3 regions of the Clostridium sp. ETTB3 genome follow, and region 2 is predicted to be linked to each of the others. Evidence: a T-box and tRNA genes for the amino acid it is inferred to sense, from the RefSeq annotation. Region 2 holds a T-box; the other regions hold tRNA genes.
What was found. A T-box is a leader RNA that pairs with one kind of tRNA and senses whether it is charged. The one in region 2 lies ahead of leuS (leucine--tRNA ligase), so its partner is inferred to be a tRNA-Leu.
Positions count from the first base shown of each region.

Region 1: it has a tRNA-Leu gene. The T-box ahead of leuS (leucine--tRNA ligase) is inferred to sense a tRNA for this amino acid. The anticodon was not compared.
Region 3: it has a tRNA-Leu gene. The T-box ahead of leuS (leucine--tRNA ligase) is inferred to sense a tRNA for this amino acid. The anticodon was not compared.

Region 1 covers NZ_CP199832.1:2,033,970-2,040,470, forward strand. The annotation lists gene ACUN06_RS09980 (GGGtGRT protein) at 1-216, opposite strand, end outside; gene ACUN06_RS09985 (iron-sulfur cluster assembly scaffold protein) at 237-929, opposite strand; gene eno (phosphopyruvate hydratase) at 1,327-2,619, shown strand; gene ACUN06_RS09995 (ZIP family metal transporter) at 2,720-3,538, opposite strand; tRNA gene ACUN06_RS10000 (tRNA-Leu) at 3,734-3,816, shown strand; gene ACUN06_RS10005 (Gfo/Idh/MocA family protein) at 3,923-4,912, opposite strand; gene ACUN06_RS10010 (MgtC/SapB family protein) at 5,012-5,710, opposite strand; gene ACUN06_RS10015 (S66 family peptidase) at 5,833-6,501, shown strand, end outside.
Region 2 covers NZ_CP199832.1:2,404,948-2,411,448, reverse strand. The annotation lists gene leuS (leucine--tRNA ligase) at 1-2,072, opposite strand, end outside; T-box leader at 2,238-2,502, opposite strand; gene ACUN06_RS11630 (NupC/NupG family nucleoside CNT transporter) at 2,881-4,089, shown strand; gene ACUN06_RS11625 (response regulator transcription factor) at 4,272-4,979, shown strand; gene ACUN06_RS11620 (sensor histidine kinase) at 4,954-6,501, shown strand, end outside.
Region 3 covers NZ_CP199832.1:1,959,474-1,965,974, reverse strand. The annotation lists gene ACUN06_RS09635 (LacI family DNA-binding transcriptional regulator) at 1-893, shown strand, start outside; gene malQ (4-alpha-glucanotransferase) at 955-2,451, shown strand; gene ACUN06_RS09625 (potassium channel family protein) at 2,564-3,328, shown strand; tRNA gene ACUN06_RS09620 (tRNA-Leu) at 3,395-3,480, shown strand; gene ACUN06_RS09615 (D-2-hydroxyacid dehydrogenase) at 3,558-4,511, shown strand; T-box leader at 4,577-4,770, shown strand; gene leuA (2-isopropylmalate synthase) at 4,821-6,488, shown strand.

The DNA.
Region 1 (6,501 bases), 370 kb from region 2:
TGTGCAACCTTTCTTTATAGCAATAGCAGCACCTAAAGTATAAGCCCACATAGCGTTTTCGAATGCGATTGGTTGAGTTGACTTAACGATTTCGTATACGTCAATTCCCTTTTCAGTACATACTGCTTTAGCATCTTCTAATGTTTTCATTCCGTATTGTTCTAATACTGGAGTGATTTGTCCTATTCTTCTTTCATAACTTTCAAATAATGCCATGATTAAATTCCTCCTTACAATTATTCGTGTCTTGGATCGATTAATTTAACAGCGTCAGCAACTCTTCCGTATTGTCCTGCAGCTTTTTCTAATGCTTCGTTAGCATCCATTCCCTTAGCGATCATTTCCATCATTTTTCCAAGGTGAACGAATTTATAACCGATGATTTCGTTATCTGCATCTAAAGCGATTTTTGTAACGTATCCTTCAGCCATTTCTAAGTATCTTGGTCCCTTAGCAACTGTTCCGTACATAGTACCAACTTGAGATCTTAATCCCTTACCTAAATCTTCTAAACCAGCTCCGATTGGTAATCCACCTTCTGAGAACGCAGTTTGAGTTCTTCCGTATACGATTTGTAAGAATAATTCTCTCATTGCTGTATTTATAGCATCACAAACTAAGTCTGTGTTTAAAGCTTCTAATATAGTTCTTCCTGGTAATATTTCTGAAGCCATAGCAGCTGAGTGAGTCATTCCTGAACATCCAACAGTTTCAACTAATGCTTCTTCTATTACTCCACCTTTAACGTTTAAAGTTAATTTACAAGCTCCTTGTTGAGGTGCACACCAACCTATTCCATGAGTTAACCCTGAAATATCTGATATTTGTGTAGCTTGTACCCATTTTCCTTCAACTGGAATTGGAGCACATGCATGATTAGCGCCTTTAGAAACAACGCACATTTCTTCAACTTCTCTTGAATACATCATTATATTGATTCCTCCCTAATAATATTAGTTATAGCTTGTCTTAAATATATGTAATATCTAGACCATACCTAACTGGGTCAAGATTTACCCCACTGGGCATAAATCTATCCTACTTCTATATAATAACAGATGAATCAATCCGTAACAATATTAAATTGAGATTTTTTTATCATATTGTTAAATTTTATTACTATTTTTTAAAAATATTTTTTTAAAATATTCTTCTTAAAGTGAAATTGATAATTATTATCAATTCTCTTGCTATTTATTCTTTTATTTTGTTATACTAAGTTAAAAGTATTGATAATGATTTTTATTTACATCTAGTAAAAGTTTAAATGCTTTATTCATTAAATAAAATATAATTAACTTTTTTATGCTTAAGGAGGATATTAAAATGAAAAATATTATAGAAATAGTTAATATTGTAGCAAGACAAATTCTTGACTCAAGATGCTTCCCTACTGTAGAAGTTGAAGTTGTACTTGAAGATGGAACTGTAGGAAGAGCTGCTGTACCATCAGGTGCTTCTACTGGTATTTATGAAGCTGTTGAATTAAGAGATGGTGATAAAAACTTCTTTATGGGTAAGGGTGTTAAAAACGCTGTTAATAATGTTAATGAAGTAATTGCAAAAGAATTAGTTGGATATAATGTTTTTGATCAAACTGCAATAGATAAAAAATTAATTGAATTAGATGGAACAAATAATAAAGGTAACTTAGGTGCTAATGCTATTTTAGGAGTTTCTTTAGCTGTTGCTAGAGCTGCTGCTAATTTCTTAGGACTTCCTTTATATCAATATGTTGGAGGTGTAAATGCAAAAGTACTTCCAGTTCCAATGATGAACATAATCAATGGTGGTTCACATGCTGATAACTCTGTAGATTTACAAGAATTTATGGTTATGCCTGTAGGGTTTGATTCATTTGATAAGGCTATCCAAGCTTGTGGTGAAGTTTATCATTCATTAAAGAAAACTTTAAATGAAAAAAATTACTCAACTGGTGTTGGTGATGAAGGTGGATTTGCTCCTAACTTAAAATCAAATGAAGAAGCTATAGAAATCATATTAGAAGCTATAACTAAAGCTGGATATGAACCTGGAAAAGATATGTTTATTGCTATAGATGCTGCTTCTTCTGAATATTACAAAGATGGAAAATATGTTTTAGAGCATGAAGGTAAAACTTTAACACCTTCTGAAATGGTTGATTTTTTAGAAAACTGGGTTAATAAATATCCAATCATATCTATTGAAGATGGTATGGCTGAAGAAGATTGGGAAGGTTGGAAACTACTAACTGAAAGACTTGGAAATAAGGTTCAATTAGTTGGAGATGATTTATTTGTAACTAATACTTCAAGATTATCAGATGGTATTCAAAAGGGTGTAGCTAACTCAATATTAATTAAGTTAAATCAAATTGGTACTTTAACAGAAACTTTAAATGCAATTGAAATGGCAAATAGAGCTGGTTATACTGCAGTTATATCTCATAGATCAGGAGAAACTGAAGATACTACTATTGCTGATTTAGTTGTTGCAGTTAATGCTGGTCAAATTAAAACAGGCGCACCTGCTAGATCAGAAAGAGTTGCTAAATACAATCAACTTATTAGAATTTCTGAAGAATTAGGCGAAGTTGCTGAATATAGAGGAAGACAAGCTTTCTTTAACCTAAAATAATAATATAAATCTTTTTTGAATAAACTTTTAATTTCTCTCAATAAAACATTATATTTTTATGTAATTAGGATGATACTTTTGTGTCATCCTTATTTTATCTTTATCCAAGTGTTACATCTAATATCATCATAGTTATAAATCCAAATATTAATCCTATAGTTGTTAATGCCTTATTTTCAATAGATGCTTCTGGTAATAGCTCTGAACCTACAACTGAAACCATTGCCCCTGCTGAAAAAGCTAAAAAAAATGGTAACATACTTCTAACCCCAACAGCTGCCATTGCACCTAAAAAACCTGCTATTGGCTCAACTATTCCTGATGCTTGTCCGTAAAAAAAACTTTTAGTTCTTGATAAACCCTCTCTTCTTAAAGGTAAAGATACAGCTGCTCCCTCTGGAAAATTTTGAAGACCTATTCCCAATGCTAAGCTTATAGCTGCTCCTATAGTTGCTGATGGTATTCCTGCTGCTACTCCACCAAAGGCTACCCCAACAGCTAATCCCTCTGGTATGTTATGAAGTGTTACTGCTACTACAAGCAATATACTTCTTTTGTACTTCTTTACTATTGAGTCTCTTGCTATTTCATCATTTTCTGTTATTACCCCATATGAATACTTATCCATCATTTTATCAGCTAATATTATAAAAATTCCTCCTGAAAAAAATCCAATGGATGGTAATATAATTTCACTATATCCAAGGTTATCACATAATTCTATTGCTGGATTTAATAATGACCAAAAGCTTGCTGCTATCATAACTCCAGCTCCAAATCCAAGCATACAATTTAATATTCTTCTATCAACAGTTTTAAAGAAAAATACTAAAGCTGCACCTAGTGCTGTTATTGCCCATGTAAATATTGTAGCCGATAATCCCTGAGCAATTGGATTTAATCCCATAAACCATTCCATAATTTTTAAATCTCCTTTATTATTCATAGCTTTATCATTATATAAGCAATATATGATAAAATCTTACAACAAGTTCTAAATACTATTAAATTATTTACTCATTTTCTATATCAACCAAATCATTTTCCACTTTTTTCAATTTACTCTATTGACACAATTATCCCTATATGATAATATTATTTATATGTTAATTAAGTCGGCATGGCGGAACTGGCAGACGCACATGACTCAAAATCATGCGGGTAACCGTGTGGGTTCGATTCCCACTGCCGGCACCAATTTTATATATCTAACATTAATAAAAGCATTAATATTACTTAAATTTAGTAAAATCAATGCTTTTATTTTTTATTTAACTTACCAATTACAATTTTAATACTTTATTTAATACAAATCATCAGCTGCAAATTTAATTCCAGACTTCTTTCTAGCTACAGTTTGAACCTCACTTACAATTAAACTATGATCTAATAATTGAAAACATCTATTAAAATCATTACTACTTATCATTTTTTCAAATTCTATAAATTCATAAATCATTCTATTCCTATAATTATTTTCATTTATAATCTTACTTTCTTCATTATTCAGTAACAATTCAAATCTTTCACATTTATTTGTTGGATTATCTTGATATATACATCCCTTATCTCCTTGAATATTATTATAAATGGGTGCCTTACATTCCTTAGAGCCAATACAAACACATTTAAATTTATCATAATCTAAAACCAATATTCCTGATGTATCTATCCCTCTTTCTATATTAGGATAATACTCAACATTTTTAGGCCTTCCAAATAATCCAACTATATAATGGATATTATATATATTTAAATCCATCAATGCTCCTCCAGAAAACTTAGGATCAAATACAGGCAATACTTTTCCTTTCTTAAAATCATCATATCGACTTGAATATTGAGAGTAATTGCATTCAACTATTTTTATTTCACCTAATTTGGAAATTAATTTTTTTATTTTTAAATAATTAGGCAAATATAATGTTGTAATTGCTTCAAAAATAAACAATCCTCTTTTTCTTGCTAAATCACTTAATATTTTAGCTTCTTTATAATTTGATGTTATTGGTTTTTCAACTATAACATTTTTATTAGCTTCTAAAGCTTTCTTTGAAAATTCAAAATGAAGACTATTAGGTAAACATATATATACAGTATCTATATCACTTTTAAGCAATTCTTCATAATTATAAAATATATTTTTAATGTTATTTTGTTTTTTTATCTTATTTAATTTTTCATAACTTTTTTTCCTTCCATAAATCCCATTAATTTTAATATTATTTAAATACGGAACTATGCTTAAAAACTCATTTACAATCATACCCGACCCAATAACTGCTAATTTCATAACTCTCATTTATTCTCCTATAAATTAAAATAATTTAGATTAATTAATATTAGAATACAAATAACTTATTCTTTATCTTAATTAATAATACCTTTTTAATTAGTTTATTTCCTGAAAAAAAATAACTTCATCTTTATTGCTAATAGATTCTATAAAATTCCTAGGACATACATCTCTTGATATCTTAAGTCCAATTAAAATACCTATTATCTCATTAGATGTTACATTATTATTACTTATTTCTATATCACGTATTTTTATATTTTTACTTTGTATTTCTTTTAATAAATTAGAAACTGCCTTTGTTGAGTTAACAAGAATATATAAAGTTATATTTCGAGACTTTCTATTAATTTTCCTATCAATATTAGCAAGTGCTACAGTAACTGCTGCAATTACTAAACAGCCAATAATTGCTCCTGAATAAAATCCAGCACCTATTGCTAATCCCATACATGCACATGCCCAAAGCCCTGCTGCAGTTGTTAATCCCCTTACTTTGTTTTTACCTGTTACTATAATAGTTCCAGCACCTAAAAAACCAATTCCACTTATAACTTGAGCTCCTAGTCTTGATAAATCTGTTTCCCCATTATATATCTTATGTAAATATATATTAGTTATCATTGCAAGTGTTGCTCCAACAGACACAAGTATATGTGTTCTAAGACCTGCAGGCCTTTTTTCTCGTTCTCTTCCATATCCAATTATTCCTCCAAAAATAACTGCCATTAAAACTCTTAAAAAAATTGAAATAAAATTTAAATCTTCTAAGTATATAACTATTTCCTTAACCACATAAAATCCCCTCCCCTAAATATTATTCTAATTAAATACATATATTTCTTAAAATCCTAATTTGAAGTTTATAATCATCAGTGATACTATAATATAAACTAATTTAATTAAAGGAGAAGATTATGTCTTTACTAAATATAAATGATAATATTGCTATTGTTGCTTGTTCTAATGGACAGCCATTATTAAATAAACCTCAAATTGAACTTCTTATTAAAACATTGAAAGATTTAGGGCTAAATCCTATTTTAAGTGAATATATTTATTCATTTAATCTACCATTTAATGGCTCGTCAAAAGATAAAGGAAAAGCTTTTATGGATTTATATAAAAATCCTAAAATAAAAGCCATATTTGATATTTCTGGCGGTGATTTAGCAAATGAAGTTTTAGATTACTTAGATTATGAATTTATAGCTAAAAATCCTAAGCCTATATTTGGCTATAGTGATTTAACTACTGTTTTAAATAGTGTTTATTCCCAAACTAATAATCCTGTCTATCTTTATCAAATAAGAAATCTTATTTATTCTGATAGCAAAAATCAATTAACTAACTTTAGTAATAGTTTACTTACTGATACAAATGATTTATTTAATTTTTCTTATAAATTTATTCAAGGTGAAAGTTTAAGTGGAATAACTGTAGGTGGTAATATTCGTTGCCTTTTAAAATTAGCTGGAACAAAATATATGCCTGACTTTACAGATAAAATTTTATTTTTAGAAAGTATGGGCGGAGAAGCTGCTCTTATGTCAGCTTTTTTTAATCAATTGAAGCAAATGGGTGTA
Region 2 (6,501 bases):
GCATTAATGAATTCCATCATTCTTGCAATTGCAGTGTTGAATTGCATTTTTTCAGCATCTTCAGTAACACCTTTAATAGCATTATTTAACCAGAAGTTTAATTCTTTTTCTGCCTTATCCATAGTAGTTTTATTATTAGTACCAGCATTAATAGCTTCTCTACACATTGTTAAATATCTTTCAATTCTATCTACAAATCTAGCAACAGACTTAATACCATCATCACTCCAAGCACCACCTTCAGTGTAAGCAAATCCAAACATTAAGTACATTCTAAATACGTCAGCACCATATTCTTTGATGTAATCATCTGGAGAAATAGTATTTCCTTTAGATTTAGACATTTTTAATCCATCTGGACCTAAGATTAATCCTTGGTGAGTTAAGCTCTTGAATGGTTCATCAAAGCTTAAATATCCCATATCTCTTAAGGCTTTAGTTATAAACCTTGCATATAATAAGTGCATACAAGCATGCTCAGGCCCACCAACATATTTATCAACTGGAAGCATCTTATCTACTTTTTCTTTATCAAATGCAATTTTATCATTTTTATTATCTACATATCTCATTTGGTACCAAGAAGAGCAAACAAATGTATCTAAAGTATCACACTCTCTCTTAGCTGGTTTACCACAACAAGGGCAAGTAGTGTTAACAAATTCTTCGCATTTAGCAAGTGGTGATTTACCATCTGGGGCAAATTCAACATTGTATGGCAATTCAACAGGAAGATCTTTTTCTGGAACTGGAACAGCACCACAATCTTCACAGTAGATTATTGGAATTGGAGCACCCCAATATCTTTGTCTTGAGACTAACCAGTCTCTTAATCTGTAATTAACTTTTGCAGAACCTAAATTTTCTTTAGCTAGTTTTTCAACAATAGTCTCTTTAGCTTCTTCAGTAGTTAATCCATCAAATTCACCAGAGTTAACTAATACACCATATTCACAGTATGGTAATTTAACTTCTTCACCTTTTTTGCTAGTTATAACTTGTTCTATTGGTAAGTTAAATTTAGTAGCAAATGCAAAGTCTCTTTCATCATGAGCTGGAACAGCCATAACAGCACCAGTACCATAAGTTGCAAGAACGTAATCACCAACCCAAATTGGAACTTCCTTACCATTTATAGGGTTTATAGCATATGAACCAGTAAATACACCAGTTTTTTCTCTTGTAAGAGATTGTCTTTCTATATCTGATTGCTTTTTAGCAGCTTCTTTATATTCTTCAACAGCAGCTTTATTTTCATTAGTTGTTATTTCATCAACTAATGGATTTTCAGGAGCTAAAACAACATAAGTTACACCATTTAAAGTGTCAACTCTTGTTGTAAATACATTAAAGTTAATATTTGAATCTTTAACTTTGAAGTTAACTTCAGCACCTGTAGACTTACCAATCCAGTGTTTTTGCATAGCAACTGTCTTTTCAGGCCAATCTAAAGTATCTAGTTTTTCTAATAATTCATCAGCATATTGTGTTATTTTAAAGAACCATTGAGTTAAATCCTTTTTAGTGACTTCTGTTCCACATCTTTCACAAGTACCTTCAACAACTTGTTCATTAGCTAAAACTGTATTACAAGATGGACACCAATTTACAGGAGCTTTTTTTCTGTAAGCTAAATCATTTTTTAATAATTGTAAGAATATCCATTGAGTCCATTTGTAATATTCAGGAGTACAAGTTATAACTTCATTTTCCCAATTAAACATAGCACCCATTGCTTTTAATTGTTCTTCCATAGTTTTGATATTTTTTTCTGTAGAATCCCATGGATGAATCCCAGTTTTAATTGCGAAGTTTTCAGCAGGTAAACCAAAGGCATCAAATCCCATTGGTTGGAATACATTATATCCTTGCATTTTCTTTAATCTTGCCCATGAATCAACAGGTCCATAGTTAAACCAGTGACCAGCATGTAATTGACTTCCAGATGGATAAGAGAACATTTCTAAAACATAAAGTTTTTCACCCTCTGCATCTGGATTAAATTTGTAAAGTTCAGTTTCTTCCCATTTCTTTTGCCATTTTTTATCAATGGCAGTTCCGTAGTTACTCATAGTTTTAATCCTCCTTTAGATAGTGACAAGTAGCAGGTGACAAGTTAGAGAAAATCTCTAAATTTTGACTAAACTTATTGTTTAGATTACCACTTTAAATTTATCACTTGAAACTTGTTACTTGAAATTTGCTAAGTTTTATATAAAAAAAGCCCTTCATCTCAATTAAGAGACGAAAAGCTATATTTCGCGGTACCACTCTTATTAGAATTTAGCAGTTTAAGTTTAGTAAACTTAATAACTTGTCATTTGTCACTTAAAACTTATCACTGACTAATTTCTCGCTTAAATCTGTAACGGGGATTCCGTACTTGCTTTTAAACAAGTAAGCTCCAAGGCAAGTTCCCATAAATGCATCACTGTTTTACAGCAACCAACAGCTCTCTAAAGACTACAATTTTATAGTACTACTCCTTTTCAATGCAATAAATATTAAATTTATTAAATAATTTTAATATTAATTAATTATATATTAATTAACTATAATAAGTCAATAAGAGGAATAACCTTATTTTACATAGTCAATATATCAAGAAATGATTAAGTTTATATTTATTTTAAAAGAAAATTACTTAAGAGAAGTTTAAGGTGAATAAAAATATAAACTATTTAAAATTCATAAAGTATGGTATAATATTGTAAATATGATATAAAATAAAACAATATAATATACTTAAAAATATAGAATTTATATGAACTTAATGATAAATTAATAATTTAATAAACAATTTTTTTATTTTTAAAGAATATAAGTATATATTTTAGATAAAACTAAATTAAGAAAAAGATTAACAAAAGGTGGTATTTTATGGCGATATTAAATTGTATTATAGGTATAATTTTCGTGTTTTTAGTAGCATTTTTAATTTCGAATAATAAGAAAAAAATAAATTGGAAAACAGTAATTATTGGATTTTTAATTCAATTTATATTTGCATTTGCTGCATTAAAGTGGAGTGTTGGAAAATATATATTGAGTAGAATTTCATTAGGTGTACAATCTGTAATTGATTATGCAAAAGAAGGAATTTCTTTTATATTTGGTTCATTATCTAATGATGGTAGTATATTTGCAGTTAATGTTTTAGGAGTAATTATATTCATTTCAGCATTAGTATCAGTGTTGTATTACTTAGGAGTTATGCAGTTTGTTATAAAGCTTATAGGGGGTGGATTATCAAAGCTTTTAGGCACTTCTAAGCTTGAAACTATATCATCAGCTGCAAATATATTTTTAGGGCAAACTGAAGCACCATTATTAATTAAGCCATATGTTGAAAAGTTAACAGAATCAGAATTATTTACAGTTATGGTTGGGGGACTTGCTTCAGTTTCAGGATCAATATTAGTTGGGTATTCATTATTAGGAATTCCTATTGAGTATTTAGTATCAGCTAGTTTTATGTCAGCTCCAGCAGGACTTATAATTTCTAAAATAATAATTCCAGAAATAAGGGAAGCAAAAGTTAATGAAGAAATTGAAATGGTAAAAGATGATTCATCTAATATTGTTGATGCAGCTTCCAAAGGTGCTATTGATGGTTTAGGATTAGTTCTTAATATAGCTGCAATATTATTAGCATTTGTAGCATTAATTGCACTTATAAATGGAATTATTGGATTAATTGGTGGATTATTTGGAATAGATAACTTAAGTTTACAATCAATTTTAGGATATATTTTTGCGCCAATTGCAACTATTATAGGAGTGCCTATGAAAGAATCTGTAATTGCAGGATCATTAATAGGGCAAAAAATAATATTAAATGAGTTTGTAGCATTTACAAGTCTTTCTGAAATAATATCTACATTATCTCCAAAAACAATAGCTATAGTTACATTTTCTTTATGTGGATTTGCTAATATTTCATCTATAGCAATATTAATAGGTGGCATAGGTGGAATGGCACCTAGTAGGAAACATGATATAGCACGTTTAGGTTGGAAGGCTGTATTAGGAGGGACATTAGCTAATCTTTTAAGTGCCACAATAGCAGGATTTTTATTAACAATTTAATACATAAATAGTGAAAGTGTCTTTAAGAAAATATATAAATATTTTTAAAGACACTTAAATTTTATAACTTAATAAATTTGTAATAAATATGATAGGTTTTTTTAAAAGTTTTTTGTTACTATATAAATATAAAATAATAATTATTATATAGTTAAGTTTGTTATAGGGGAGTGGGGTAACTTATGAAAAAAAATAATGTTTTAGTAGTAGATGATGACAAGGAGATAGTAGATGCTATTGAGATATATTTAAAAAATGAAGGAATCAATGTTATTAAGGCATATGATGGACTAGAAGCATTAGAAGTATTAATGGAAAATAATGTACAACTTATATTAATGGATATAATGATGCCTAACATGGATGGACTTAGAACTACAATGAAAATAAGGCAAGAAAAAAATATTCCGATTATATTAATTTCTGCAAAATCAGAAGATACAGATAAAATATTAGGTCTTAATATGGGAGCTGATGATTATATAACAAAACCATTTAATATATTAGAACTTATAGCAAGGGTTAAATCTCAACTAAGAAGATATACTGTATTAGGGAATTATGGTGGTAAAAATGAAGAAAACAATTCAATAATAAGAAGTGGAGGACTTTCATTAAACCAAGATACAAAAGAAGTTATAGTAGATGGAGAAGTAATTAAGTTAACAGCAACTGAACTTGGAATATTGAAATTATTGCTAAAAAATCAAGGAAAAGTTTTTTCAATAGATGAGATATATGAAAATGTATGGAATGAACCTAGTTACAATGTGGAAAATACAGTAGCAGTGCATATAAGAAGGATTAGAGAAAAGATAGAAATTAATCCTAAAGAACCTAAGTATTTAAAGGTGGTGTGGGGTATTGGATACAAAATCGAAAAATATTAATGAAGAAAGTATTTTTCAAGAAGAAATAAAAAAATCAAATAAGAGAAAAAGTAGAAGTGAAAATATTTTTAAAAAATATATAGTTGTATTATTAACTTTTATATCAATAGCATGTGCTATTTTATCATTAAGAGAAATTAAAGCAAATATAAGATATATAATTCCAGGTGGGATATATTTAAATGGTGATTTATCAAATAATATATCTGATTATATAAATTTGGTAAAAGATTATTCGATTTATTATAAATCATTAGAATATGCTAGTGATAATAATAATATAACCCAAAATGATATTGATATTTGTAAAGCTGAATTAGTTGATAAAGTTAATAAGGAATATGAAAATTATAGAAATGATAAATATAATGAGGAGAGTTTTAGCAACTTAACTTATGAAGAACAACAAAAGATATTGAGTGAAGAAAAAGAAAAAATTACTGAAAAATATACATTAAATGATGAAGAAATGAAAGAGTATATTTTAAATAGAAAAGGCAATAGTGCTAGTGATTTAAATAATAAAATAAAATCTTATGTTAATTTAAACTTTAGAGCTTATGATAAATTAAAGGATATTTGGATTGGTGGAGAAAAAATTGATTCTAATAACATTATAAAAAATAGTAAATATTTTGAAGAAATAAATATTGATTATAATGGTAATGTTATAGAAAAAATATATGTTGATGGCAAGGAAATAAATAATAATATTATAAGCAAATTAATTTACTATAATAAATATAGTTATTATACTTATTATGATAGGTATGAACCAAATAATATATATGCTTATGATTATAATGAAAAGCAAAGTATATCAATATATATATGGATGCCACAAGAAATTAAAAAAGGTGATGTAGTTTATGAAAATCTTAAAAAAGTAGAAATCAATATTAATAGATTTTACTTGAGCTGTGGTAGTTTTATATTGTTTATAATTTTAGCAATTTTATGTTTAGTATCTTTAAGTAAAAATAAATCAAAGATAAATATAATAGAAGATATAGTGAATAAGATTAAGGTATGGCCTATTGAAGCTAAGGTTGGAATAGGAATTTTAGGGTGGATAAGTTGGAACACTACATTTGTTTACTATAATGCAAATAACTATATTAGAAGATTAAATTTAATATCAGTCATATGGACATCATTAGCTTTACTAATATATTATGTGTTAATTAGAGTTATAATTATAAATTATAATGAAAGAAATTTATTTAAAAAAAATATTACAATTAAATGTTGGAATTACTTAAGTGAAATAATGACTCGTTCTTCTTTAATAAAAACATTTTTAATAATGAGTGGTTTATATGTAATTAGTGGATTATTATTATTCGTTGTTTCAGCTATATTAAATATATTTCCAATTGGGATATTAATAGGAATAATATTAACAATTATATATATAGTAATATTTATTAAAGAGTTAATTTATTTAGATAAAATAATTATTGGCTCAAAGGCTGCAACTGAAGGAAAATTAAATTGTAATATAGAAGAAAAGGGAAGAGGC
Region 3 (6,501 bases), 450 kb from region 2:
ATTATGTGCCTAATAATAGTGCAAGAATATTAAAGCAAAATACAACTAAAAACATAGGTGTTTTAGTAAAAGGAGTTTTTAATCCTTTTTTTTCTGAACTTATTAATGTTATAGGAAGTAAGATTAATGAAGAAAAATACACTATGATATTACAGCAAAATGATTATGTTTTAGAACAAGAAGTTGAAAATATCATTTCTTTTGTAAAAGAAAAAAGACTTCAAGGAATAATTTGTTTAGGTGGAAATTTCATAGATTTAGATGAAGATAGTTTTAAAAATATAGACGTTCCAGTTGTATTAACTTCTGTTAATACAGTATCTTCAGCAGGAAGAGATAAATATTCTACAGTTGGAATAGATAATCTTCAATCAGCATATTCAGCTACGGAATATCTTATAAAAAAAGGTCATGAAAATATTGCAATAATGATAGGAGAAAAAAATGACTTTTGTGTTAGTTGGTGGAGATATAAGGGATATATTAAGGCTTTAATGGATTATAATATAAAAATAAATGATGAAAATCTAATAATTGGAGATTATGATTCAGAAAAAGCTTATGAAGAAACTATGAAATTGTTAAAACATAGAAAAGATATAACTGCAATTTTTGTAATTTCAGATTTCATGGCTATTGGCGCTGCTAAGGCAGTATCAGATAGTGGATTAAGAGTTGGAGAAGATATATCAATAATTGGTTTTGATGGTATGGATGTTAGTTGTTATTATAATCCAGGTATTACCACAATAAATCAACCTAAAAAAGAAATGGCAGAAAAAAGTGTAGAAATTTTATTTGAACTATTAAAGAAAAAAGGGGAAAATAAACATATTTTATTAGATACTGAGTTAATAGAAAGAGAATCTTGTATGGATATTAGCAAAAAGTAAAATAATTATTATTTTAATAATATATATAGTTAAATTTAATAGGTAAAAGGAGTAGAGGGGTATGGAGAGAAGTGCAGGTGTTATTATGCATATAGCATCATTACCAGGAAAATTTGGAATAGGGACATTTGGTAAGGAAGCATATGAATATGTTGAATTTTTATATAAATCAGGAATGAGATATTGGCAAATATTGCCGTTAGGGCAAACAGGATATGGGGATTCACCATATCAATCTTTTTCAGCTTTTGCAGGCAATCCTTATTTTATTGATTTTGATATATTAAATGATGAAGGAATTTTAAGCAAAGCAGAATATATTAATGAAAATTATGGAGATAATGAAGAATGCATTGATTATGGGCTTTTATTTAATATTAAATATATAGTGTTAAGAAGAGCTTATGAGAACTTTAAAAAAAGTCATAACTTTTTATTAAAAGAATACTTTGAAAGTTTTAAAGAAGAAAATAATTGGTGGTTAGATAATTATTCTCTTTATATGGCTGTTAAAGGTAAATTTAATTTAGCTAGTTGGCAAGAATGGGATGATGATATAAAAAAGAGAAGACCTGAAACAATTGAACTTTATAGAAATGAGTTATCAGATGAAATAGAGTTTTGGTCATTTATTCAATTCTTATTCTTTAAACAATGGAATGAATTAAAAAGCTATGCTAATGAAAAGGGAATTAAAATAATAGGAGATATGCCAATTTATGTTGCAGAAGATAGTGCTGATGTTTGGAGTAATCCTGAAGCATATTTAATATATGAAGAAACATTAAAACCAATTTCTATTGCAGGATGCCCTCCAGATGCATTTTCAGAAACAGGTCAATTATGGGGAAATCCTCTTTATGATTGGAATTACATGGAGAAAACAGGATATAAATGGTGGATTAAGAGAGTTGAAGAAAGTTTAAAACTTTATGATGTAGTTAGAATAGATCATTTTAGAGGATTTGAAAGCTATTGGGAAATTCCTTATGGAGATACTACAGCTATTAATGGTAAATGGGTAAAAGGACCAGGAATTAAGCTATTTAATGCAATTAAAGAATCATTAGGTGAAATAAATGTTATAGCAGAAGATTTAGGATTTTTAACAAATGAAGTTAAAGAATTTTTAGAGGAAACAGGATTTCCAGGAATGAAGGTATTACAATTTGCTTTTGATGAAAGAGAAGAAAGTAATTATTTACCTCATACTTATACTAATAATTGTATTGCATATACAGGAACACATGATAATGATACATTTAGGGGTTGGTTTGAGTTAACTGGAAATAAATCAGATGTTAAGTATTGCAAGGAATATTTAGCCTTAACAGAAGAAGAAGGATATAACTGGGGCTTCATAAGAGGGGCGTGGGCAAGCGTAGCAGATGTTTCTATAGCTTTAATGCAGGATTTCTTAAATCTTGGAAATGAAACAAGAGTGAATTTTCCTTCAACTTTAGGTGGAAATTGGAAATGGAGAATTAAGGAAGGAAGCTACAATACAGAATTAGCTGATAAAATATATAAATATACAAAAATGTATGGAAGATGTTAATTTTAAAAGACTGATGCATAAGTGCATTGGTCTTTTTTAGTGCTACTTATCATATATTAAGTAATTCTAACATAAATATAAATATATAAATTTATATTTATGAGGTAAACATATGGAAAAGAAAAGTGTATATGATTTTTTTATAGGATTACTTGCACTTATGTTAGCATTAATGTTTGTTATAGATATTTTTATAGATATACCAAATGAAGTTAGTTGGACATTTTATTATATAGATAATATAGTAAGATTAATATTTATAGGGGATTACGTTACAAGATTAGTAATAAGTAAATCTAAAAGAAATTTTATAAAAAAAAATATAATAGATTTACTATCCATTTTTTCAATAAGATTTTATATAAGGTTAGTGGGGTTGACCATAATTCCTTCTAAGATCAATTCAGCTTATTGTATAAAAATAATAAAGATTTTTATGCTAATAATTTGTGCCTTAAAATTTAAAATAAGAGTTAAAGATGAAATTAAAAAGAGCAGATTAAATTTTTTATTAGTACTTTCAACAATATTTATAGTTATAGGTGCTGTTTTAATTTCAATAGTTGAAGGAATGTCAATAGGAGATGCTTTATGGTGGAGTTTTGTAACTTTTACTACAGTTGGGTATGGTGATATTTTATTAAAGACTCAATTAGGAAAATCAATTGCTGTTTTATTAATGATTATTGGAATAGGAGTTATAGGAGTTATAACAACTAGTATTACTTTGTATATAGCAAATGGAGGAAGAAAAATGCAAAAGAGTTATAAAGAAAAAGTAATAGAAGATATAAAAAATAAGTTGGATAATTATGAAAATTTAACTAGTGAAGATATAGAAGATATTATAAAAATATTAAAAGCATTAAAAAAATAGAGAGGAAAATATGATTGAATTTAATTTTACATTAACATAAAATATATAATATAAGAGTTATCTTATGCAGGTGTGCTGGAATAGGCAGACAGGATAGATTGAGGGTCTATTGGATATTCTCCGTGTGGGTTCAAATCCCACCATCTGCACCAATACATTATATAGAACTACATTTGAATTTGATTTTTTAATGTAGCTCTTTTTTTATAATGATTTATGGAGGAATTATATGAAAAAAATAGTAATACTTGATGGAAAAACTTTAGGAAATATAGATTTAGAAAAACTTAATGAAATTGGAGAAGTTGATTATTATGAATTTACTAGTGAAGATGAAGTAAGTAATAGAATAAAAGATGCAAATATAATATTAACTAATAAAGTTATTTTAAATGAAGATAATATGAAAAATGCAAATAAATTAGAATTTATTGCTGAAACAGCAACTGGATTTAATAATATAGATGTTGATTATGCAAGAAAAAGAGGAATTGGGGTTTCAAATGTTGCGGGATATTCAACTAATGCAGTAGTTCAACATACATTTGCAATGGCTTTAGGATTATTAAATGAAGTTATATATCATGATAATTATGTTAAGTCTGGTGAATATTCTAAATCAGGATTATTTACATGTTTAAATAGACCTTATTATGAAATTCAAAATAAAGTATGGGGAATAATTGGATTAGGAGTAATAGGAAGAAGAGTTGCAAGAATAGCAGAAGCATTTGGAGCAAAGGTAATATATTATTCTACTTCAGGAAGAAATAATTCAAGTGAATTTGAAAGAGTTGAATTTGAAGAATTACTAAATAAAAGTGATATTATTTCTATTCATGCACCATTAAACAATAATACAAAGGGATTAATAAATTATGATGCACTAAGCAAAATGAAGAATACAGCTATTTTAGTAAATATGGGAAGAGGACCTATTGTAGTAGAAAGGGATCTTTCAAAGGCTATAGATGAAGATAAAATAAGAGGAGCAGCATTAGATGTATTTGAGGTTGAGCCAATTAATGAAGAAAACCCACTATTGACTGTAAAAAATAAAGATAAATTACTATTATCACCTCATATTGCATGGGCAAGTATAGAAGCTCGTAAAGTGTTATTTGAAGAAGTAATAGAAAATATTAAGGCTTTTTATAGAGGAGAAGAACGAAATAGAGTATAAAAATAAAAATATTATGTATATTGACAGAGATAATACAATATAGTAAAATTATAGAAAATAAATAAGGCATTGCTGGGAATGAGAGTAGTAGAAAATTAATAATTTTTCAGAGAGTAGACAGTTGCTGAGAGTCTATAAATTATATTTTTGAACTCGCTCATGAGCTATAAGGATGAATTAGAAGTAATTCTTATCGGATAACACCGTTATTTTAATTAAGTAAAAGTTTTGGATGGTACCGCGTAAACACGCTCCAATGAATAGGAGCTGTTTAGCGGTTTTTTATTTTATTTAAGGGGGCTTTTATAAATGTTAAATTACAGTAAATACAAGAGATTTGAAACTATTAATTTTAAGGAAAGAACATGGCCAAATAATATTATTGAAAAGGTACCTATTTGGTGTAGTGTTGATTTAAGAGATGGAAATCAAGCACTTATAAATCCAATGAACATAAATGAAAAATTAGAATTTTTTAATTTATTAGTTAAATTAGGATTTAAGGAAATTGAAGTTGGATTTCCATCAGCATCACAAATAGAATTTGATTTTTTGAGAAGATTAGTTGATGATAATTGTATTCCAGATGATGTTGTTGTACAGGTATTAACTCAAGCAAGACCACATTTAATAGAAAAAACTTTTGAAGCTTTACAAGGGGTAAAAAAAGCAATAGTTCATATTTACAATGCAACTTCAGTATTACAAAGAGATGTTGTTTTTAATATGAGCAAAGATGAAATTAAAAAAATTGCTGTTGAGGGAACAAAGTTAGTAAAAAAATATACTTCAGATTTTGAGGGCGAGATTTTTTTAGAATATTCTCCTGAAAGTTTTACTGGAACAGAAGTTGAATATGCATTAGAAGTATGTGATGCAGTTGCTGATGCATGGGAGGCATCAAAGGAAAATAAAATTATAATAAATCTTCCATCAACAGTTCAAATGGATACACCAAATGTTTTTGCAGATCAAATAGAATATATGTGTAAAAATTTTAAAGATAGAGAAAGGGTAATAGTAAGTGTGCATCCGCATAATGATAGAGGGACAGGTGTTGCTGATGCTGAACTAGCATTATTGGCTGGAGCAGATAGAATAGAAGGAACATTGTTTGGTAATGGAGAAAGAACAGGAAATGTTGATATTTTAACTGTTGCATATAATATGTTTTCTCATGGTGTTAATCCTATTTTAAATCTTGAAAATATAAATGATATTATTGAAATATATGAAAGGTGTGTAAAGATACCTGTACCAGTTAGGCATCCATATGCAGGAAATTTAGTGTTTACTGCTTTTTCTGGTTCGCATCAAGATGCAATAAATAAAGGAATGAAGAAGTATGAGGAGAGAGGATCAAAATTATGGCAAGTACCATATTTACCAGTAGATCCAAGTGATTTAGGAAGAGAATATGAACCTTTAGTTAGAATAAACAGCCAATCAGGAAAAGGTGGAGTTGCATTTGTTATGGATCATTGCTTTGGATTTAAATTACCAAAATCAATGCAACAGGAATTTGCAGAAGTAGTTCAAAAAATTTCAGAAAGTAAGGGTGAAGTTCAACCAAATGAAATAATGGAAGCATTTAAAGAACAATATTTAACCTTACAAGAACCTTTTAATTTAATTAGTATTTCTATATCAGATATTGATAGTGATGTATCAGAAACAACCAAGGTAAATGCAGTAATTGAATATAATGGAAATGAATATGTTATAGATGGAATAGGTAATGGACCAATAGATTCATTAGGAAAGGCATTAGCAAATAGTAAGTTAATTGATGTTAGCATAATAGATTATAAAGAACATTCATTAGGAGCAGGTTCAGAAGCAGAAGCAGCAGCATATGTTTATATGAGCAGGAATGATATTCATAAAAAGACATTTGGGGTAGGGGTTGATAGTAATATTACAAGAGCATCAATTAAATCTGTAATAAGTGCATTAAATAGGTTATATGGTAAATAATATGTTTTATAAG